3 regions of the Streptomyces sp. Ag109_G2-15 genome follow, and region 1 is predicted to be linked to each of the others. Evidence: predicted binding sites of a transcription regulator. Region 1 holds the regulator's gene; each other region holds the start of a gene.
The links. The regulator HrcA, encoded in region 1, represses chaperone genes, less so after heat shock. The targets are predictions, from matches to a motif close to TTNGCACTCNGNNNNNCNGAGTGCNAA.

Region 1 (5,368 bases):
GATCGGGTGGGGGAAGAGATCGGTCAGTGCGGAGGACATGACGGCATGTTGTCACGTCCTCCGAACAAGTCCGAATCCGGGCTTCCCACGGCATAGGCCACCGGCATACGGGGTGCCGAAGCACCCCGTAGACGATGGCTCAGCGCCCGTTGAAAGCATCCTTCAGTCGCGAGAACAACCCCTGCTGACCCGGCTGACTGTGCCTGCCCGGGGGCCAACCCCCGGACCCCCGGCCGACCCCGCAGCTCGCGTCAGCGACCGTTGAAAGCATCCTTCAGTCGCGAGAACAACCCCTGCTGACCCGGCTGGAACTGCCCCTGCGGCCGCTCCTCGCCCCGCAGCTTCGCCAGCTCGCGCAGCAGCCGCTCCTGCTCCGGGTCGAGCTTGGTCGGGGTCGTGACCTCGACGTGGACGATCAGGTCACCCCGGCCGCCGCCGCGCAGATGCGTGACGCCCCGGCTGTGCAGCGGGATCGACTGGCCGGACTGGGTGCCGGGCCGGATGTCGACCTCCTCCATGCCGTCCAGGGTCTCCAGCGGCACCTTGGTGCCGAGGGCCGCCGCCGTCATCGGGATCGTGACCGTGCAGTGCAGGTCGTCACCGCGCCGCTGGAAGGTCTGGTGCGGCAGCTCGTGGATCTCGACGTACAGGTCACCGGCCGGACCGCCACCGGGGCCGACCTCGCCCTCGCCGGCCAGCTGGATCCGCGTGCCGTTGTCGACACCGGCCGGGATCTTGACCGTGAGCGTGCGACGCGACCGTACGCGCCCGTCGCCCGCGCACTCCGGGCACGGGGTCGGCACGACCGTGCCGAAGCCCTGGCACTGGGGGCAGGGGCGGGAGGTCATGACCTGGCCCAGGAAGGACCGGGTCACCTGCGAGACCTCACCGCGGCCGCGGCACATGTCACACGTCTGGGCGGACGTGCCGGGAGCCGCGCCTTCACCGTTACAGGTGTTGCAGACGACCGCGGTGTCGACCTGGATGTCCTTGGTCGTCCCGAAGGCCGCCTCGTCCAGCTCGACCTCGATGCGGATCATCGCGTCCTGGCCGCGCCGGGTGCGCGAGCGCGGGCCGCGCTGCGACGCCGTACCGAAGAACGCGTCCATGATGTCGGAGAAGTTGCCGAAGCCACCGGCCCCGAAGCCGCCCGCACCGGCGCCGCCCGACTGGGAGAGCGGGTCGCCGCCGAGGTCGTAGACCTGCTTCTTCTGCGGGTCCGACAACACCTCGTAAGCGGCGTTGATCTCCTTGAACCGCTCCTGGGTCTTCGGATCGGGGTTGACGTCCGGGTGCAGCTCGCGCGCGAGCCGACGGAACGCCTTCTTGATCTCATCCTGCGACGCGTCGCGGCGCACGCCGAGAACGGCGTAGTAGTCCGTGGCCACTTACGACTCCGCCAGGATCTGTCCGACGTACCGTGCCACTGCGCGTACCGCTCCCATCGTTCCCGGGTAGTCCATGCGGGTCGGTCCGACCACGCCGAGCTTGGCAACCGCCTCGCCGCCCGAACCGTAGCCGACCGACACGACGGAGGTGGAGTTGAGTCCTTCATGGGCGTTCTCGTGCCCGATGCGCACGGTCATGCCCGGATCCTTCGCCTCGCCGAGGAGCTTGAGGAGCACGACCTGCTCCTCGAGGGCCTCCAGGACGGGCCGGATCACCAGGGGGAAGTCATGTCCGAAGCGGGTGAGATTGGCGGTGCCGCCGATCATCAGCCGCTCCTCGTTCTCCTCGACCAGTGTCTCCAGCAGAGTGGAGAGCACTGCGGAGACCGTACCGCGGTCCTCGACGTCGAAGGCCTCGGGCAGGTCCTCGACCAGTCGCGGCACGTCGGTGAACCTGCGGCCCGCGACCCGGCTGTTCAGCCGGGCCCTGAGGTCCGCCAGGGACGCCTCGCCGAAGGGAGCCGGGCAGTCGACCATCCGCTGCTCGACCCGGCCGGTGTCCGTGATCAGCACGAGCATCACGCGCGCGGGGGCGAGCGAGAGCAGCTCCACGTGCCGCACGGTGGACCGGGTCAGGGACGGGTACTGCACGACGGCGACCTGCCGGGTCAGCTGCGCGAGCAGCCGGACCGTGCGGGCCACGACGTCGTCGAGGTCGACGGCGCCCTCCAGGAAGTTCTGGATCGCCCGGCGCTCGGGCGCGCTCATCGGCTTGACGCCCGCGAGCTTGTCCACGAACAGCCGGTAGCCCTTGTCGGTCGGGATGCGCCCGGCACTGGTGTGCGGCTGGGCGATGAACCCCTCGTCCTCCAGGGCCGCCATGTCGTTGCGCACGGTCGCCGGGGAGACACCGAGGTTGTGCCGCTCGGTGAGCGCCTTCGAGCCCACCGGCTCCTCGGTGCCCACATAGTCCTGGACGATGGCGCGCAGCACCTGAAGCCTGCGTTCACTCAGCATTCGCGCGCACCTCCAGCATGTCGTCCCTCGGCCCTTCCGATCGCCCGCCTGGCACTCTGCGTGTCCGAGTGCCAGCCTTCCCCAGCCCAGTGTACGGGCGTGGGGTACTCACTGGGCAAGGTCGGTCCTGCCGTACCGGGTTGTACCGCTAGCGTCGCGGTATGACGGTGACTTGGGAAGAGCTGGGGTGGGAGCGGCTGGCGCCCGGGGTGGGCCGGTGCCGGCTGCCCGGCTGGGACTGCACCGCGGGCCTGGTTCTCGGCGCGGGTACGGCGCTGATGGTGGACGCCGGGTCGAGCCCGGCCGAGGGCGAGCGGCTGCGGACGGCGGCGCAGCGGCTGGCGGGGCACGGTGTGACCCATCTCGCGCTCACCCATCCCCACTTCGACCACGTCTTCGGCGCGGCCGCCTTCGCCGGGGCGGAGACGTACGGGGCGGTGGGCATCGACGCGGTGCTCGCGTACGAACGCGAGGAGCTGCGCCAGGACGCGGTCAGGAACGGCCTGCCGGCCCCGGACGCGGACGAGGCCGTCGCCGCCCTCCCCTCTCCCCGCCACCTGGTCTCCGGCGAGTGGACGCTGGACCTCGGCGACGGCCGCCAGGCGCTGCTGGCCAACGTGGGCCCCGGCCACACGGCCCACGATCTCGCGGTGCTCGTCCCCGGCACCCCGGAGATCGTCTTCTGCGGCGACCTGGTCGAGGAATCCGGCGAACCCCAGGCGGGCCCGGACGCCGTACCGTCCCGCTGGCCCGACGCCCTCGACCGGCTGCTCGCCCTCGGCGGCGAGGACGCGCTGTACGTGCCCGGTCACGGAGCGGTGGTGGACGCGGCGTTCGTACGACGCCAACGCGACGCGCTGGCAGCGCGTTTCGGCGTGTCATGAGTGCCGGTCGGCGGCTTCTCCTATCGTCATCCGAATGCGCCAGTACTCGCCGGACCTGACCCCGCCCTGGAAGAAGCCCAAGCCCGTTCCGGAGGTCCCGGCGGAGCCCGGCCTGGTGGTCGAGGAGCCCGGCACCGGCTTCTGCGGCGCGGTGATCCGCTGCGAGGCGGGCACGGTGACCCTGGAGGACCGCTTCGGCAAGCACCGGGTGTTCCCGCTGGAGCCACGGGGCTTCCTGCTGGAGGGCAGGGTGGTGACGCTGGTGCGCCCGTCCTCGGGCCCTGTCCGCCCCACCCGTACGGCATCCGGCTCGGTCGCCGTCCCCGGCGCACGCGCGCGCGTGGCCCGCGCCGGCCGCATCTACGTCGAGGGCCGGCACGACGCCGAACTGGTCGAGAAGGTCTGGGGCGACGACCTGCGCATCGAGGGCGTGGTCGTGGAGTACCTGGAGGGCGTGGACGACCTGCCGGCGATCGTGGCGGAGTTCGGTCCGGGCCCGGACGCGCGGCTGGGCGTGCTCGTGGACCACCTCGTCCCCGGCACGAAGGAGTGGCGCGTCGCGGAGTCGGTGACGAGCGAACACGCGCTGGTCGTCGGCCACCCGTACATCGACATCTGGGAGGCGGTGAAGCCGTCGTCCCTGGGGATCCCCGGCTGGCCGCGGGTGCCGCGCGGACAGGACTGGAAGACGGGGGTGTGCCGGGCGCTGGGGTGGCCGGAGAACACGGGGGCGGCTTGGCAGGGGATCCTGGGGCGGGTGCGGTCCTACAAGGACCTTGAGCCGGAGTTGCTGGGGCGGGTGGAGGAGTTGATCGACTTCGTCACGGCACCGCCCGCCTGACCCCGCTCAGTCCACCAGGTCCCGCACCACCGCGTCCGCAAGCAGCCGCCCGCGCAGGGTCAGCACCGCACGCCCCTCCTCGTACGGGCCTTCCTGCAGGAGTCCGTCCGCCAGCGCCCGCCGGGAAGCCGCAAGGCCCTCTTCCTTCAGCAGGGACAGCGGTACGCCCTCCCGCAGCCGCAGCTCCAGCAGGATCCGCTCCACCCGCCGGTCCTCGTCCGACAGCAGCTCGCGCCCGGCACCCGGCGACCGCCCCGACGCCAGCGCCGCCGCGTACGCGCCCGGGTGCTTGACGTTCCACCAGCGCACCCCGCCGACGTGCGAGTGCGCCCCGGGGCCCGCGCCCCACCAGTCCGCGCCCCGCCAGTACAGCTCGTTGTGCAGGCAGCGGGCCGCTTCCGAGGTGGCCCAGTTGGAGACCTCGTACCAGTCGAAGCCCGCCGCCGACATCCGCTCCTCCGCGATCAGGTAGCGGTCGGCGTGGACGTCGTCGTCCGTCATCGGGACCTCGCCCCGGCGGATGCGGCGGGCGAGCTGGGTGCCCTCCTCGACGATCAGGGCGTACGCGCTGATGTGGTCCGGCCCGGCGCCCAGCGCCGCGTCCAGCGAGGCCCGCCAGTCGTCGTCGGACTCGCCGGGGGTGCCGTAGATCAGGTCGAGGTTGACGTGCTCGAAGCCCGCGGCCTTCGCCTCCGCCACGCACGCCTCGGGGCGGCCCGGGGTGTGCGTCCGGTCCAGCACGCGCAGCACATGCTGCTTCGCGCTCTGCATGCCGAAGGAGATCCTGTTGAAGCCACCCTGCCGGAGGGTGGCGAGGTAGGCCGGGTCGACCGACTCCGGGTTCGCCTCCGTCGTGATCTCCGCGTCCGGCGCGAGACCGAACTCGTCGCGGATCGCGCCCAGCATCCGCACCAGGTCGTCGGCGGCCAGCAGCGTGGGCGTGCCGCCGCCGACGAAGACCGTACGGACCTCGCGCGGGTCGTCGCCGAGCACCTTGCGGGCCAGGCGGATCTCGTCGGTCAGGGTGTCCGCGTAGTTGTCCCGGGAGGCGAGCACTCCGCCGGTGCCGCGCAGCTCGGTCGCGGTGTACGTGTTGAAGTCGCAGTAGCCGCAGCGGGTCGCGCAGTACGGGACGTGCAGATAGAACCCGAGGGGTCGGTCGGCGGCACCGGCGAGCGCGGAGGCGGGCAGCGCGCCGTCGTCGGGGACCGGCTCGCCGTCGGGGAGTGCGGAAGGCA
Region 2 (5,368 bases), 2.6 Mb from region 1:
CCGGAAGAACCCGGTCGACCTGCTGATCAACAACGCCGGCTTCGGCAACAAGGGCCGCTATCTCGAAGTGTCCATGGCCGACGAGCTGCGGATGCTCAAGGTGCACTGCGAGGCGGTGCTGCGGCTGACGTCGGCGGCGTCCGAGGCGATGCGGGAGCGCGGGCGCGGCGGGGTGGTGAACGTCGCCTCGGTGGCGGCCTTCGTGCCCCGGGGCACCTACGGCGCCTCGAAGGCCTGGGTCGTGCAGTTCACGCAGGGCGCGGCGAAGGACCTGGCGGGCAGCGGCGTGCGGCTGATGGCGCTGTGCCCCGGCTTCGTGCGCACCGAGTTCCACGAGCGGGCCGGGATGGGCACGGACAACATCCCGGGCTGGATGTGGCTGGACGCGGACAAGCTGGTCGCGGCGGCCCTGGCCGACCTCGCGCGCGGGAAGACGCTGTCCATCCCGGACCCCCGGTACAAGGCGCTGATGGGACTGGTGAAGGTCGCCCCGCGCGGGCTGATGGGCGGCATCAGCTCGAAGACGGGCCGCAAGTACGGGCCCCAGTAGGACGGGTGGCGTCCGCGTTCCGGTGGGAAAATGGGCCTGACGGATCCGGACCCAGGGGGCCGGGAGGCGGCGCCATGACGTTCGTACAGCTCATCGACTGCAGGACCAGCCGGCTCGACGAGATGAACCGGCTGATGGACCAGTGGGTCGAACAGACCAAGGGGAAGCGGACCGCGACGCACGCGGTGGTCGGCAAGGACCGATCGGACGCGTCGCACGTCATCGAGATCGTGGAGTTCCCGTCGTACGAGGAGGCGATGCGGAACTCGAACCTGCCGGAGACCGACCGGATCTACCGGGAGCTGGTCGCCCTGTGCGACGAGATGCCGACGTTCACGGACCTGGACGTGGTGCGCGACGAGCCGTTGTACGCGGCCCAGGCGCGCCGGTTCTTCGACACCGTCGCGCTCCAGGGGCCGTTGCCCGCGCTGAACGACCTGATCGCGGAGCACTACCACGACCACGATCCGGCCAACGAGCAGGACACGCTCGGGCTGGACAACATGCGGCGTGAGATCGAGATGTGGCGGCGCGCCTTCGACTTCACGTTCACCATCGAGGACCAGATCACCCAGGTGGACCGGGTCTGCACCCGCTGGAGCTGGAACGGCATCCAGAAGGACGAGTTCATGGGCCTGCCCAACACCGGCCGCCAGGTGTCGATGACCGGGACGACCGTCTTCCGGTTCGACCGCGACGGCAAGATCCTCGAGGGCTGGTGGCAGTACGACCGGCTCGGGCTGCTGGGGCAGTTGGGCGCGCTGGACGCGCTGGAGACCTAGGAGGAAACGCGAAGGCCCGGCACCCCGAGGGGGTGCCGGGCCTCAGTGCTGAGGTGCCTCAGTGGGAGTGGCCGTGACCGTGGCCGTGGCCCGCCTCGGCCGGCTCCTCTTCCTTCTTCTCGACGACCAGGGTCTCGGTCGTGAGCAGCAGGGAGGCGATGGAGGCGGCGTTCTCCAGGGCGGAGCGGGTGACCTTGACCGGGTCGATGACGCCGGCCTTGACCAGGTCGCCGTACTCGCCGGTGGCGGCGTTGTAGCCGTTGCCCTTCTCCAGCTCGGCCACCTTGGAGACGATGACGTAGCCCTCGAGGCCGGCGTTCTCGGCGATCCAGCGCAGCGGCTCGACGGCGGCGCGGCGGACGACCGAGACACCCGTGGCCTCGTCGCCGGTCTTGCCGAGGTTGCCCTCCAGGACCTTGACGGCGTGGACCAGCGCGGAGCCACCACCGGAGACGATGCCCTCCTCGACCGCGGCGCGGGTCGCGGAGATGGCGTCCTCCAGACGGTGCTTCTTCTCCTTCAGCTCCACCTCGGTGGCGGCGCCGACCTTGATGACGCACACGCCGCCGGCCAGCTTCGCGAGGCGCTCCTGGAGCTTCTCGCGGTCCCAGTCGGAGTCGGTGTTCTCGATCTCGGCCTTGATCTGGTTGACGCGGCCCACGACGTCCTCGGAGTTGCCGGCGCCGTCGACGATGGTCGTGTCGTCCTTGGTGACCGTCACGCGGCGGGCGGAGCCCAGCACGTCCAGGCCGGCCTGATCGAGCTTGAGGCCGACCTCCTCGGAGATGACGGTGGCGCCGGTGAGGACGGCCATGTCCTGCAGCATCGCCTTGCGGCGGTCGCCGAAGCCGGGGGCCTTCACCGCGACGGCGTTGAAGGTGCCACGGATCTTGTTGACGACCAGGGTCGACAGGGCCTCGCCCTCGAGGTCCTCGGCGATGATCAGCAGCGGCTTGGAGGCACCCGACTGGATGACCTTCTCCAGCAGCGGCAGCAGGTCCTGGATGGAGGAGATCTTGCCCTGGTTGATGAGGATGTAGGGGTCCTCCAGGACGGCCTCCATGCGCTCCTGGTCCGTCACGAAGTACGGCGACAGGTAGCCCTTGTCGAAGGCCATGCCCTCGGTGAAGTCCAGCTCCAGACCGAAGGTGTTGGACTCCTCGACGGTGATGACACCGTCCTTGCCGACCTTGTCCATCGCCTCGGCGATCAGCTCGCCGACCTGCTGGTCCTGGGCGGACAGCGCGGCGACGGCGGCGATGTCGGACTTCTCCTCGATCGGGCGGGCCGAGGCGAGGAGGTCCTCGGAGACGGCGGCGACGGCCGCGTCGATGCCCTTCTTCAGGGAGGCCGGGGAGGCGCCGGCGGCGACGTTCTTCAGGCCCTCGCGAACCAGCGCCTGGGCGAGCACGGTGGCGGTGGTGGTGCCGTCACCAGCGATGTCGTTGGTCTTGGTCGCCACCTCCTTCACCAGCTGGGCGCCGAGGTTCTCGTACGGGTCCTCGACCTCGATCTCACGGGCGATCGTGACACCGTCGTTGGTGATGGTGGGGGCGCCGAACTTCTTGTCGATGACGACGTTGCGACCCTTGGGGCCGATCGTCACCTTCACCGTGTCGGCCAGCTTGTTGACGCCGCGCTCGAGGGCGCGACGGGCGTCCTCGTCGAACTTCAGGATCTTCGCCATGACAGCGGGAGCCCTCTCGGAAATCTGTGGGTGAAAAAAGAACTGCGCCCTGGCGCCCGGCTTCTTAGGTGGTCGCGGGGGCCAGGGGCGCAGCTGGAAGCAACTGAGTGCTCGAGGTGATTACTTCTCGATGATCGCGAGGACGTCGCGAGCCGAGAGGACGAGGTACTCCTCGCCGTTGTACTTCACCTCGGTGCCGCCGTACTTGCTGTACAGCACGATGTCGCCGGTCTTGACGTCGAGCGGAAGGCGCTCGCCGTTCTCGAAGCGGCCCGGGCCCACGGCCAGGACGACGCCCTCCTGGGGCTTCTCCTTGGCGGTGTCCGGGATGACCAGGCCAGAGGCCGTGGTCTGCTCGGCGTCCAGCGGCTGGACCACGATGCGGTCCTCGAGCGGCTTGATGGCAACCTTGGAGCTGGCGGTCGTCACGATCCGACCTCCCCCTTCGGAGATCTCACGGGGTTAACTGTCTGAGGTGGCGACCAGGTCGATCCGTCGTCGCGGGTGCCGGACCTGCCCGTCGCGTTTGTTGGCACTCTCATCTGCCGAGTGCCAGAGCCGAGACTATGACCGCGATTAGCACTCGGTCAAGCGGAGTGCCAATGCCGTGCGGCGCGTCGGCAGGTTACCGGCCTGAACGGCCTCGTCCTCAAACGCCGGACGGGCTGGTTGATGCGGACGGCGCTGAAAAGAACCGTTACAGGTAATCCTCAAGGCGCCCCACCGTCAGTCCCCTTGCCTGGACGCGGCGCAGCAGGCGCGCCGTGCGTTCCTTGAGGGTGGGGCCCGTGGCCTCGTCGGGGCCGACCAGGACGATGTCGCCCGGGCGCAGGTGGCGCTCTCCGTGGGCGTAGGCGATGCCGTCGGAGGTCATGGCGGCGCGCCACAGGACGAGTGCGGAGATGCCGCAGTCGGCGGCCGCGCGCAGGGTGGTGGTGTCGTACGTGCCGTAGGGCGGGCGGAAGAGGCGGGGGCGGATGCCGAAGCGGGACCTGAGTTTGTCCTGCTGGCCGCAGATCTCGGCGCGCTGGCCGGCGTACGGCAGTCCGGGCATCGCCGGGTGGTCGAGGGTGTGGTTCTCGATGTCGGCGCCGACGGCGCGCAGGCGGGCGAAGTGGCCGTAGCCGGGGCCTACGACGCTGTCGGTGAGGAAGAAGCTGACCGGCAGCCCGAGGTCGCGGACCATGTCGACGAAGCGCGGGTCGCGCTCGGCGCCGTCGTCGTAGGTGAGGAAGACGACCTTGTCGGTGGTGGCGACGTGGTCCACGACCCGGGGCGGGAAGGCGCCCGCCCGGTGGGCCGTGGGAAGGCGGGCCAGGTGGCGGGGCGGGGCGGCGAGCGGGGCGGCCAGGCCCCAGCGGCGGTAGGCCTGGCTGCCGGACGGGCTCGGTTGCCGTACGCCTTGGGCCGCGCGTTTGCCGAGGCGTTCGATGGGGTCGACCGACTGGGCGCAGCCGGTGAGGAGGAGGGCCGAGGCGAGTACGGCGGCCAGCCCGGCCGGTACCCCTCCCGGACCGCGCCCCGGTCGCCCCCGGCGCCTCACAGGTAGTCCTCCAGGCGCGCCACGGCGTACCCCTCGCGCGTGACCTTGTTCAGGAAGCGGCGCATGTCGTCGACCATCGTGCCGTCCCAGTCGTCGCGGCCGCGGAAGTGGGTGAGCACGATGTCGCCGGGGTGCAGGTTCTTGTCGTCCTCGCGGTACTCCCAGTGGTCGACGAAGACCTCCTCGTCCCAGATCGGCGCGTACTTGATCCCGCAGACCTTGGCGGCGCGCAGGGTGTCGCCGTTGTAGTTGCCGTAGGGCGGGCGGAAGACGGTCGGCGCCTTGCCGAACTGCCGCTTCATGACGGCCTGCATGCCGCAGATCTCGTCCTTCTGCTCCTCGTAGGACAGTCCGGGCAGGTAGGGGTGGGTGAGGGTGTGGTTGTTGAGGGTGTGACCCTCGGACTGCATCCGGCGGAAGTAGCCGTAGTCGTCCTTGACCAGGTAGTTGCTGAGGAAGGCCGTGTAGGGGATCTTCAGGTCGCTCATCATGCGCAGGAACGCCGGGTCCTTCTCGGCGCCGTCGTCGATGGTGAGGAAGACGACCTTCTGCCTGGTGGGGACGGTGGTGAAGACCGGCGGCAGGTTCTCCTCCTCCTGGCCGTCCACCTCGAAGCCGTCGCGCGCGGTGATCTTCGGCTTCCTGGTCGGTGGCGCAGGGGGTCTCAGCGGGACCTCGTCGAGGTTCCAGTGCCGGGCGGCGGCGACCAGGCGGGCGTGTTCGGCGGCGAGGCGGGCCTGCGGGTCCACCGGCCCGCCGTGGCCGCCGTGGCCGCCCTGGCCGGGGGCGCCCTGGGCTCCGGAGTC
Region 3 (5,368 bases), 1.2 Mb from region 1:
GCCCGCGAGCTGGGCGTCACCGGCGGGCTGTACGTGAAGGACGACTCCGGCAACCCGACGCACTCCTTCAAGGACCGCGTCGTCGCCCAGGCCCTGGAGGCCGCCCGCGCCTTCGGTTTCACCACCCTCTCCTGCTCCTCCACCGGCAACCTCGCCGGTGCCGTCGGCGCCGCCGCCGCCCGCGCCGGCTTCCGCTCCTGTGTGTTCATCCCGCACGACCTGGAGCAGGGCAAGGTCGTCATGGCCGCGGTCTACGGCGGCGAGCTGGTCGGCATCGAGGGCAACTACGACGACGTGAACCGGTTCTGCTCCGAGCTGATCGGTGACCCGGCCGGCGAGGGCTGGGGCTTCGTCAACGTCAACCTGCGGCCGTACTACGCGGAGGGCTCCAAGACCCTGGCGTACGAGATCTGCGAGCAGCTCGGCTGGCGGCTCCCGGACCAGATCGTGGTCCCGATCGCCTCCGGCTCCCAGCTCACGAAGATCGACAAGGGCCTGCAGGAGCTGATCAAGCTCGGGCTCGTCGAGGACAAGCCGTACAAGATCTTCGGTGCCCAGGCCGAGGGCTGCTCGCCGGTGTCCACCGCCTTCAAGGCCGGCCACGACGTGGTCCGCCCGCAGAAGCCGAACACCATCGCCAAGTCGCTGGCGATCGGCAACCCGGCCGACGGCCCGTACGTCCTGGACATCGCCCGTCGCACCGGTGGTGCGGTGGAGGACGTGACCGACGAGCAGGTCGTCGACGCGATCAAGCTGCTGGCCCGCACCGAGGGCATCTTCGCGGAGACCGCCGGTGGCGTGACGGTCGGCGTGACGAAGAAGCTGATCGAGAGCGGTGTGCTGGACCCGTCGCTCACCACGGTCGTTCTCAACACGGGTGACGGCCTGAAGACCCTCGACGCGGTGGCCGGTACGGGGCTCACCGCCACCATCCGCCCGACCCTGGACTCCTTCCGAGAGGCTGGCCTCGCATGAGCGTGACCGTTCGCATCCCCACCATCCTGCGCACCTACACCGGGGGCCAGGCCGAGGTCGCCGCTGAGGGGGCGACCCTCGCCGAGGTCATCGGGGACCTGGAGAAGAACCACACGGGCATCGCGGCCCGCGTTCTCGACGACCAGGGCAAGCTGCGCCGTTTCGTCAACGTGTACGTCAATGACGACGACGTCCGCTTCGAGCAGGGTCTGGAGACCGCGACCCCGGACGGTGCCGGTGTCTCCATCATTCCGGCCGTCGCCGGCGGCTGACCGAATGACACATCATTACCGTCGGTAACCCCGGTTACCGATTGTTCATCGAATGGCCTCCTCCGTGAGAGAAGCGGAGGGGGCCATTCTGTGTGATTGAGCGCGGTACAGTTGGGGAACGCGTTCCGGACCTGCGGGTCGCAAGCCCCGGAATCATGCACTACGCCCCGGCGAGAAACAGCCAAAGTGCGCGGGTTATATGCCGCTTTTGTGGCTTTTATAGGGCCCGACTTGCCCTGAATTCGGACGAATTCTCGGCAGATTCCGGACCGGTCTCGTCCAGAATTCTCGTCCGATTGACCTGTTGCAGACGGCAGTTGGACAGATACATTCAGCCGCGGTCGACGCGTTCCGGCGCACGCCCCCGACCAATGGGGGGTGAGGTCTGACCCGGGTCCGCGAAGTGTGGATCTGTGCAAGGGCCAGTAATAGGGGAGTTAGGCATGGCTCAGGGCACCGTCAAGTGGTTCAACGCGGAGAAGGGGTACGGCTTCATCGCGGTCGACGGTGGTGCGGATGTTTTCGTCCACTACAGCGCGATCCAGATGGACGGTTACCGCACCCTGGAAGAGGGACAGCGGGTCGACTTCGAGATCTCGCAGGGTCAGAAGGGCCCGCAGGCGGACATGGTCCGTCTGGCGACCAGCTGAAGCACGCGTCGACTGACAGCGACGTTCTTCTGTTCATCTTCGAAGGGCCCGTACCTCCTGGGGTACGGGCCCTTCGTCGTGCCCGCCGCCCCCTGTTCGCGCGCGGCTGAGGCCCCCTCCGGCATGCCCGAGGCGCTTGCACTCGGGGGTGCCGAGTGCTAATCATTGGCGTTAGCACTCTGAAGGTGAGAGTGACAAAGAAGGACCGGGTCGGTGAGGCCCGCAGGCCAGGTGGGGCAAGGAACCACAGGCCGGCGAGCCGTCCGTCGCGGGCGCGGGCGCGGTCCGAAGGAATCACCCCCAGTCCTGGAGGGACCACTTCACATGGCCAAGATCATCGCGTTCGACGAGGAGGCGCGGCGCGGCCTCGAGCGCGGCATGAACCAGCTCGCGGACGCCGTGAAGGTGACGCTCGGCCCCAAGGGCCGCAACGTCGTCCTCGAGAAGAAGTGGGGCGCCCCCACGATCACCAACGACGGTGTCTCCATCGCCAAGGAGATCGAGCTCGAGGACCCGTTCGAGAAGATCGGCGCCGAGCTGGTCAAGGAAGTCGCCAAGAAGACGGACGACGTAGCCGGTGACGGCACGACGACCGCGACCGTCCTGGCCCAGGCCCTGGTCAAGGAAGGCCTCCGCAACGTCGCCGCGGGCGCCAACCCGATGGCTCTGAAGCGCGGTATCGAGAAGGCCGTCGAGGCCGTCTCCGCCGCCCTCCTGGAGCAGGCGAAGGACGTCGAGACCAAGGAGCAGATCGCCTCCACCGCGTCCATCTCCGCCGCCGACACCCAGATCGGCGAGCTGATCGCCGAGGCCATGGACAAGGTCGGCAAGGAAGGCGTCATCACCGTCGAGGAGAGCAACACCTTCGGTCTGGAGCTCGAGCTCACCGAGGGCATGCGCTTCGACAAGGGCTACATCTCCGCCTACTTCGCGACCGACATGGAGCGCATGGAGGCGTCGCTCGAGGACCCGTACATCCTCATCGCCAACTCCAAGATCGGCTCCGTCAAGGACCTGCTCCCGCTCCTCGAGAAGGTCATGCAGTCGGGCAAGCCGCTGCTGATCATCGCCGAGGACGTCGAGGGCGAGGCCCTGTCGACCCTGGTCGTCAACAAGATCCGCGGCACCTTCAAGTCCGTCGCCGTCAAGGCCCCGGGCTTCGGTGACCGCCGCAAGGCCATGCTCGGCGACATCGCCATCCTCACGGGCGGCGAGGTCATCTCCGAGGAGGTCGGCCTCAAGCTGGAGAACGCGACCCTGGACCTCCTGGGCCGCGCCCGCAAGGTCGTCATCACCAAGGACGAGACCACCATCGTCGACGGCGCCGGCTCCTCGGAGCAGGTGGGCGGCCGGGTGAACCAGATCCGCGCCGAGATCGAGAACAGCGACTCGGACTACGACCGCGAGAAGCTGCAGGAGCGCCTGGCGAAGCTCGCCGGCGGTGTCGCGGTCATCAAGGCCGGTGCCGCCACCGAGGTGGAGCTGAAGGAGCGCAAGCACCGCATCGAGGACGCCGTCCGCAACGCGAAGGCCGCCGTCGAGGAGGGCATCGTCGCCGGTGGTGGCGTGGCCCTGCTGCAGGCCTCCAACGTCTTCGAGAAGCTGGACCTCGAGGGTGACGAGGCGACCGGCGCCAACGCCGTGAAGCTCGCGCTGGAGGCCCCGCTGAAGCAGATCGCCGTCAACGGTGGTCTCGAGGGCGGCGTCGTCGTGGAGAAGGTGCGCAACCTGGCCGTCGGCCACGGCCTGAACGCCGCCACGGGTGAGTACGTCGACATGATCGCCGAGGGCATCATCGACCCGGCGAAGGTGACCCGCTCTGCCCTGCAGAACGCCGCCTCCATCGCCGCGCTGTTCCTCACCACCGAGGCCGTCATCGCCGACAAGCCGGAGAAGGCCGCCGCGGCCGCTCCGGGCGGCATGCCGGGCGGTGACATGGACTTCTGATCGACCTCTGGTTGATCGCCTGTCCTTCGGACCGAGGGCGGTACGTCCAGCTTCTGGCTGGGGGTGCCGCCCTTGGGCGTTTCAGTAGGCGTACTTCTTCAGAGGCTCGGTGTCGAGGGTGATGCTCACCGGGGGCGGGAGCTCGATGATTGCTCCCCAGGGGTAGGAGGGGGACTGACGGTAGCGGCCGTCTTTGGGCTCGCTGTACACGACGACTGTGCAGTTGTCACGGTCGACGAGGAGGTAGACAGGAATGTCGGCCTCGGCGTAGCCGATGGGCTTGTCGATGCGGTCGCGCTGGTTGGTGTCACGGTCGCGGGAGGTGATCTCCAGGGCCATCAGGATGCCGTCGGCCTCGGACCATTCGCCGTCCTCGACGAAGTGATCCACGGGTGCGAGTGCTGCATCGGTGCGGGCGCGTCCCTTGCGGTACGCCTCGGCCTTGACCCCGGACTCGGGCGCGAGATCAAGGTCGGGACGGTGGAGCAGAAACTGGCGCACCAGCCACACGTAAATCGACCGGTGCTTGCCGTCCGGCATCGCCTTGACCTCTAGTTTCCCGTTGATGTACTCAAGCCGGACGGTCTCCGGCGCCCGGCGCTCCAGTTCCTCGAAGTCCTCGACGCTGAGCGGGTCCTTGGTGCGGACTCGCCCGTCGGCGAATTCGAGGCGCACGTTCTCCGGGGCCACGCTGGCAAGTTCCTCGAAGTCCTCGATGGGCATCTGCGGGCGTTCGGCGGTGCTGGGGGTCATGGCGTCGCCTCCTCCCCTCCATCGTGCCCCGGCGTTGTGTCGTCGGACCGTAGGAGCGGTCATACGGGTGTCCTCTCTCGTCGCTTCAGGGACATCGCAGCCCGGATCTCGCCCACGCGGGCTTGGACTGCGGGGGCGGGCAGGGGCGTACGAGGGTGCGCGGGAGCGCGTTCGCCCCGGCAGGCGCTGCATACGCCTCCCGGTAGCGCTTCCGGCCGCCCCGGCACCCCGCACTCCGCGCACTCCAGGACTCGGCGGGGTGGGCGGGGAGCCGGTGGTTCCGGCGGGAGTTTGTCGGTCAACCGGCGGCGGAGCAGGGCCGCCGGGCTGTGCACGGGCGTCGGCAGCCCCGCGGTCAGCGCGGCCAGGAGCATCTCCTCGGTGGCCCCGCGCGCGAACCACTCCTCCACCAGCGGGGCGAGCGCCGCGCAGTCGGCGGCTGACAGGGACAGCACCGGGGCCGTACGACCCAGGGCGGCGAGGAGGATGTGGGCGCGGGAGCGGGTGGGGCCGGGCCGTTCGGGTGAGTCCTCCGGTACGTCACCGCGCGTGAAGGCCGCCCACCAGGCGTCGTCACGCGCGGTACGGGTCCACCACGATCGGGTGATCCAGCGCGAGCCGCCCGAGTCGGTCTCCAGCCGTTCCCGGCCTCGCCTCAAGTGCCCTGCCGCCTGGATGCGGTTGAGCGCCGTACGGAGCGCGCACTGGCCGTACGGGAGTGTCTTGGCCAGTGTCTTCACCGAGATGTCGGCGCCGTCGGGGAGGCGGTCG

Region 2: the regulator HrcA is predicted to act here: its motif matches at 3,596-3,622, upstream of groES (co-chaperone GroES).
Region 3: the regulator HrcA is predicted to act here: its motif matches at 2,033-2,059, upstream of groL (chaperonin GroEL).

What each region holds. Positions count from the first base shown of each region.
Region 1 is NZ_OCNI01000001.1:4,642,781-4,648,148, reverse strand. Features, by position in the region: gene CRP49_RS20815 (nitronate monooxygenase) at 1-39, opposite strand, end outside; gene dnaJ (molecular chaperone DnaJ) at 252-1,388, opposite strand; gene hrcA (heat-inducible transcriptional repressor HrcA) at 1,389-2,405, opposite strand; gene CRP49_RS20800 (MBL fold metallo-hydrolase) at 2,567-3,289, shown strand; gene CRP49_RS20795 (DUF3097 domain-containing protein) at 3,324-4,130, shown strand; gene hemW (radical SAM family heme chaperone HemW) at 4,137-5,368, opposite strand, start outside.
Region 2 is NZ_OCNI01000001.1:2,036,061-2,041,428, forward strand. Features, by position in the region: gene CRP49_RS08695 (SDR family oxidoreductase) at 1-550, shown strand, start outside; gene CRP49_RS08700 (ester cyclase) at 625-1,332, shown strand; gene groL (chaperonin GroEL) at 1,391-3,019, opposite strand; gene groES (co-chaperone GroES) at 3,140-3,448, opposite strand; gene CRP49_RS08715 (polysaccharide deacetylase family protein) at 3,717-4,562, opposite strand; gene CRP49_RS08720 (polysaccharide deacetylase family protein) at 4,559-5,368, opposite strand, start outside.
Region 3 is NZ_OCNI01000001.1:3,456,445-3,461,812, forward strand. Features, by position in the region: gene thrC (threonine synthase) at 1-975, shown strand, start outside; gene CRP49_RS15570 (MoaD/ThiS family protein) at 972-1,247, shown strand; gene CRP49_RS15575 (cold-shock protein) at 1,691-1,897, shown strand; gene groL (chaperonin GroEL) at 2,222-3,844, shown strand; gene CRP49_RS15585 (Uma2 family endonuclease) at 3,926-4,597, opposite strand; gene CRP49_RS15590 (hypothetical protein) at 4,657-5,368, opposite strand, start outside.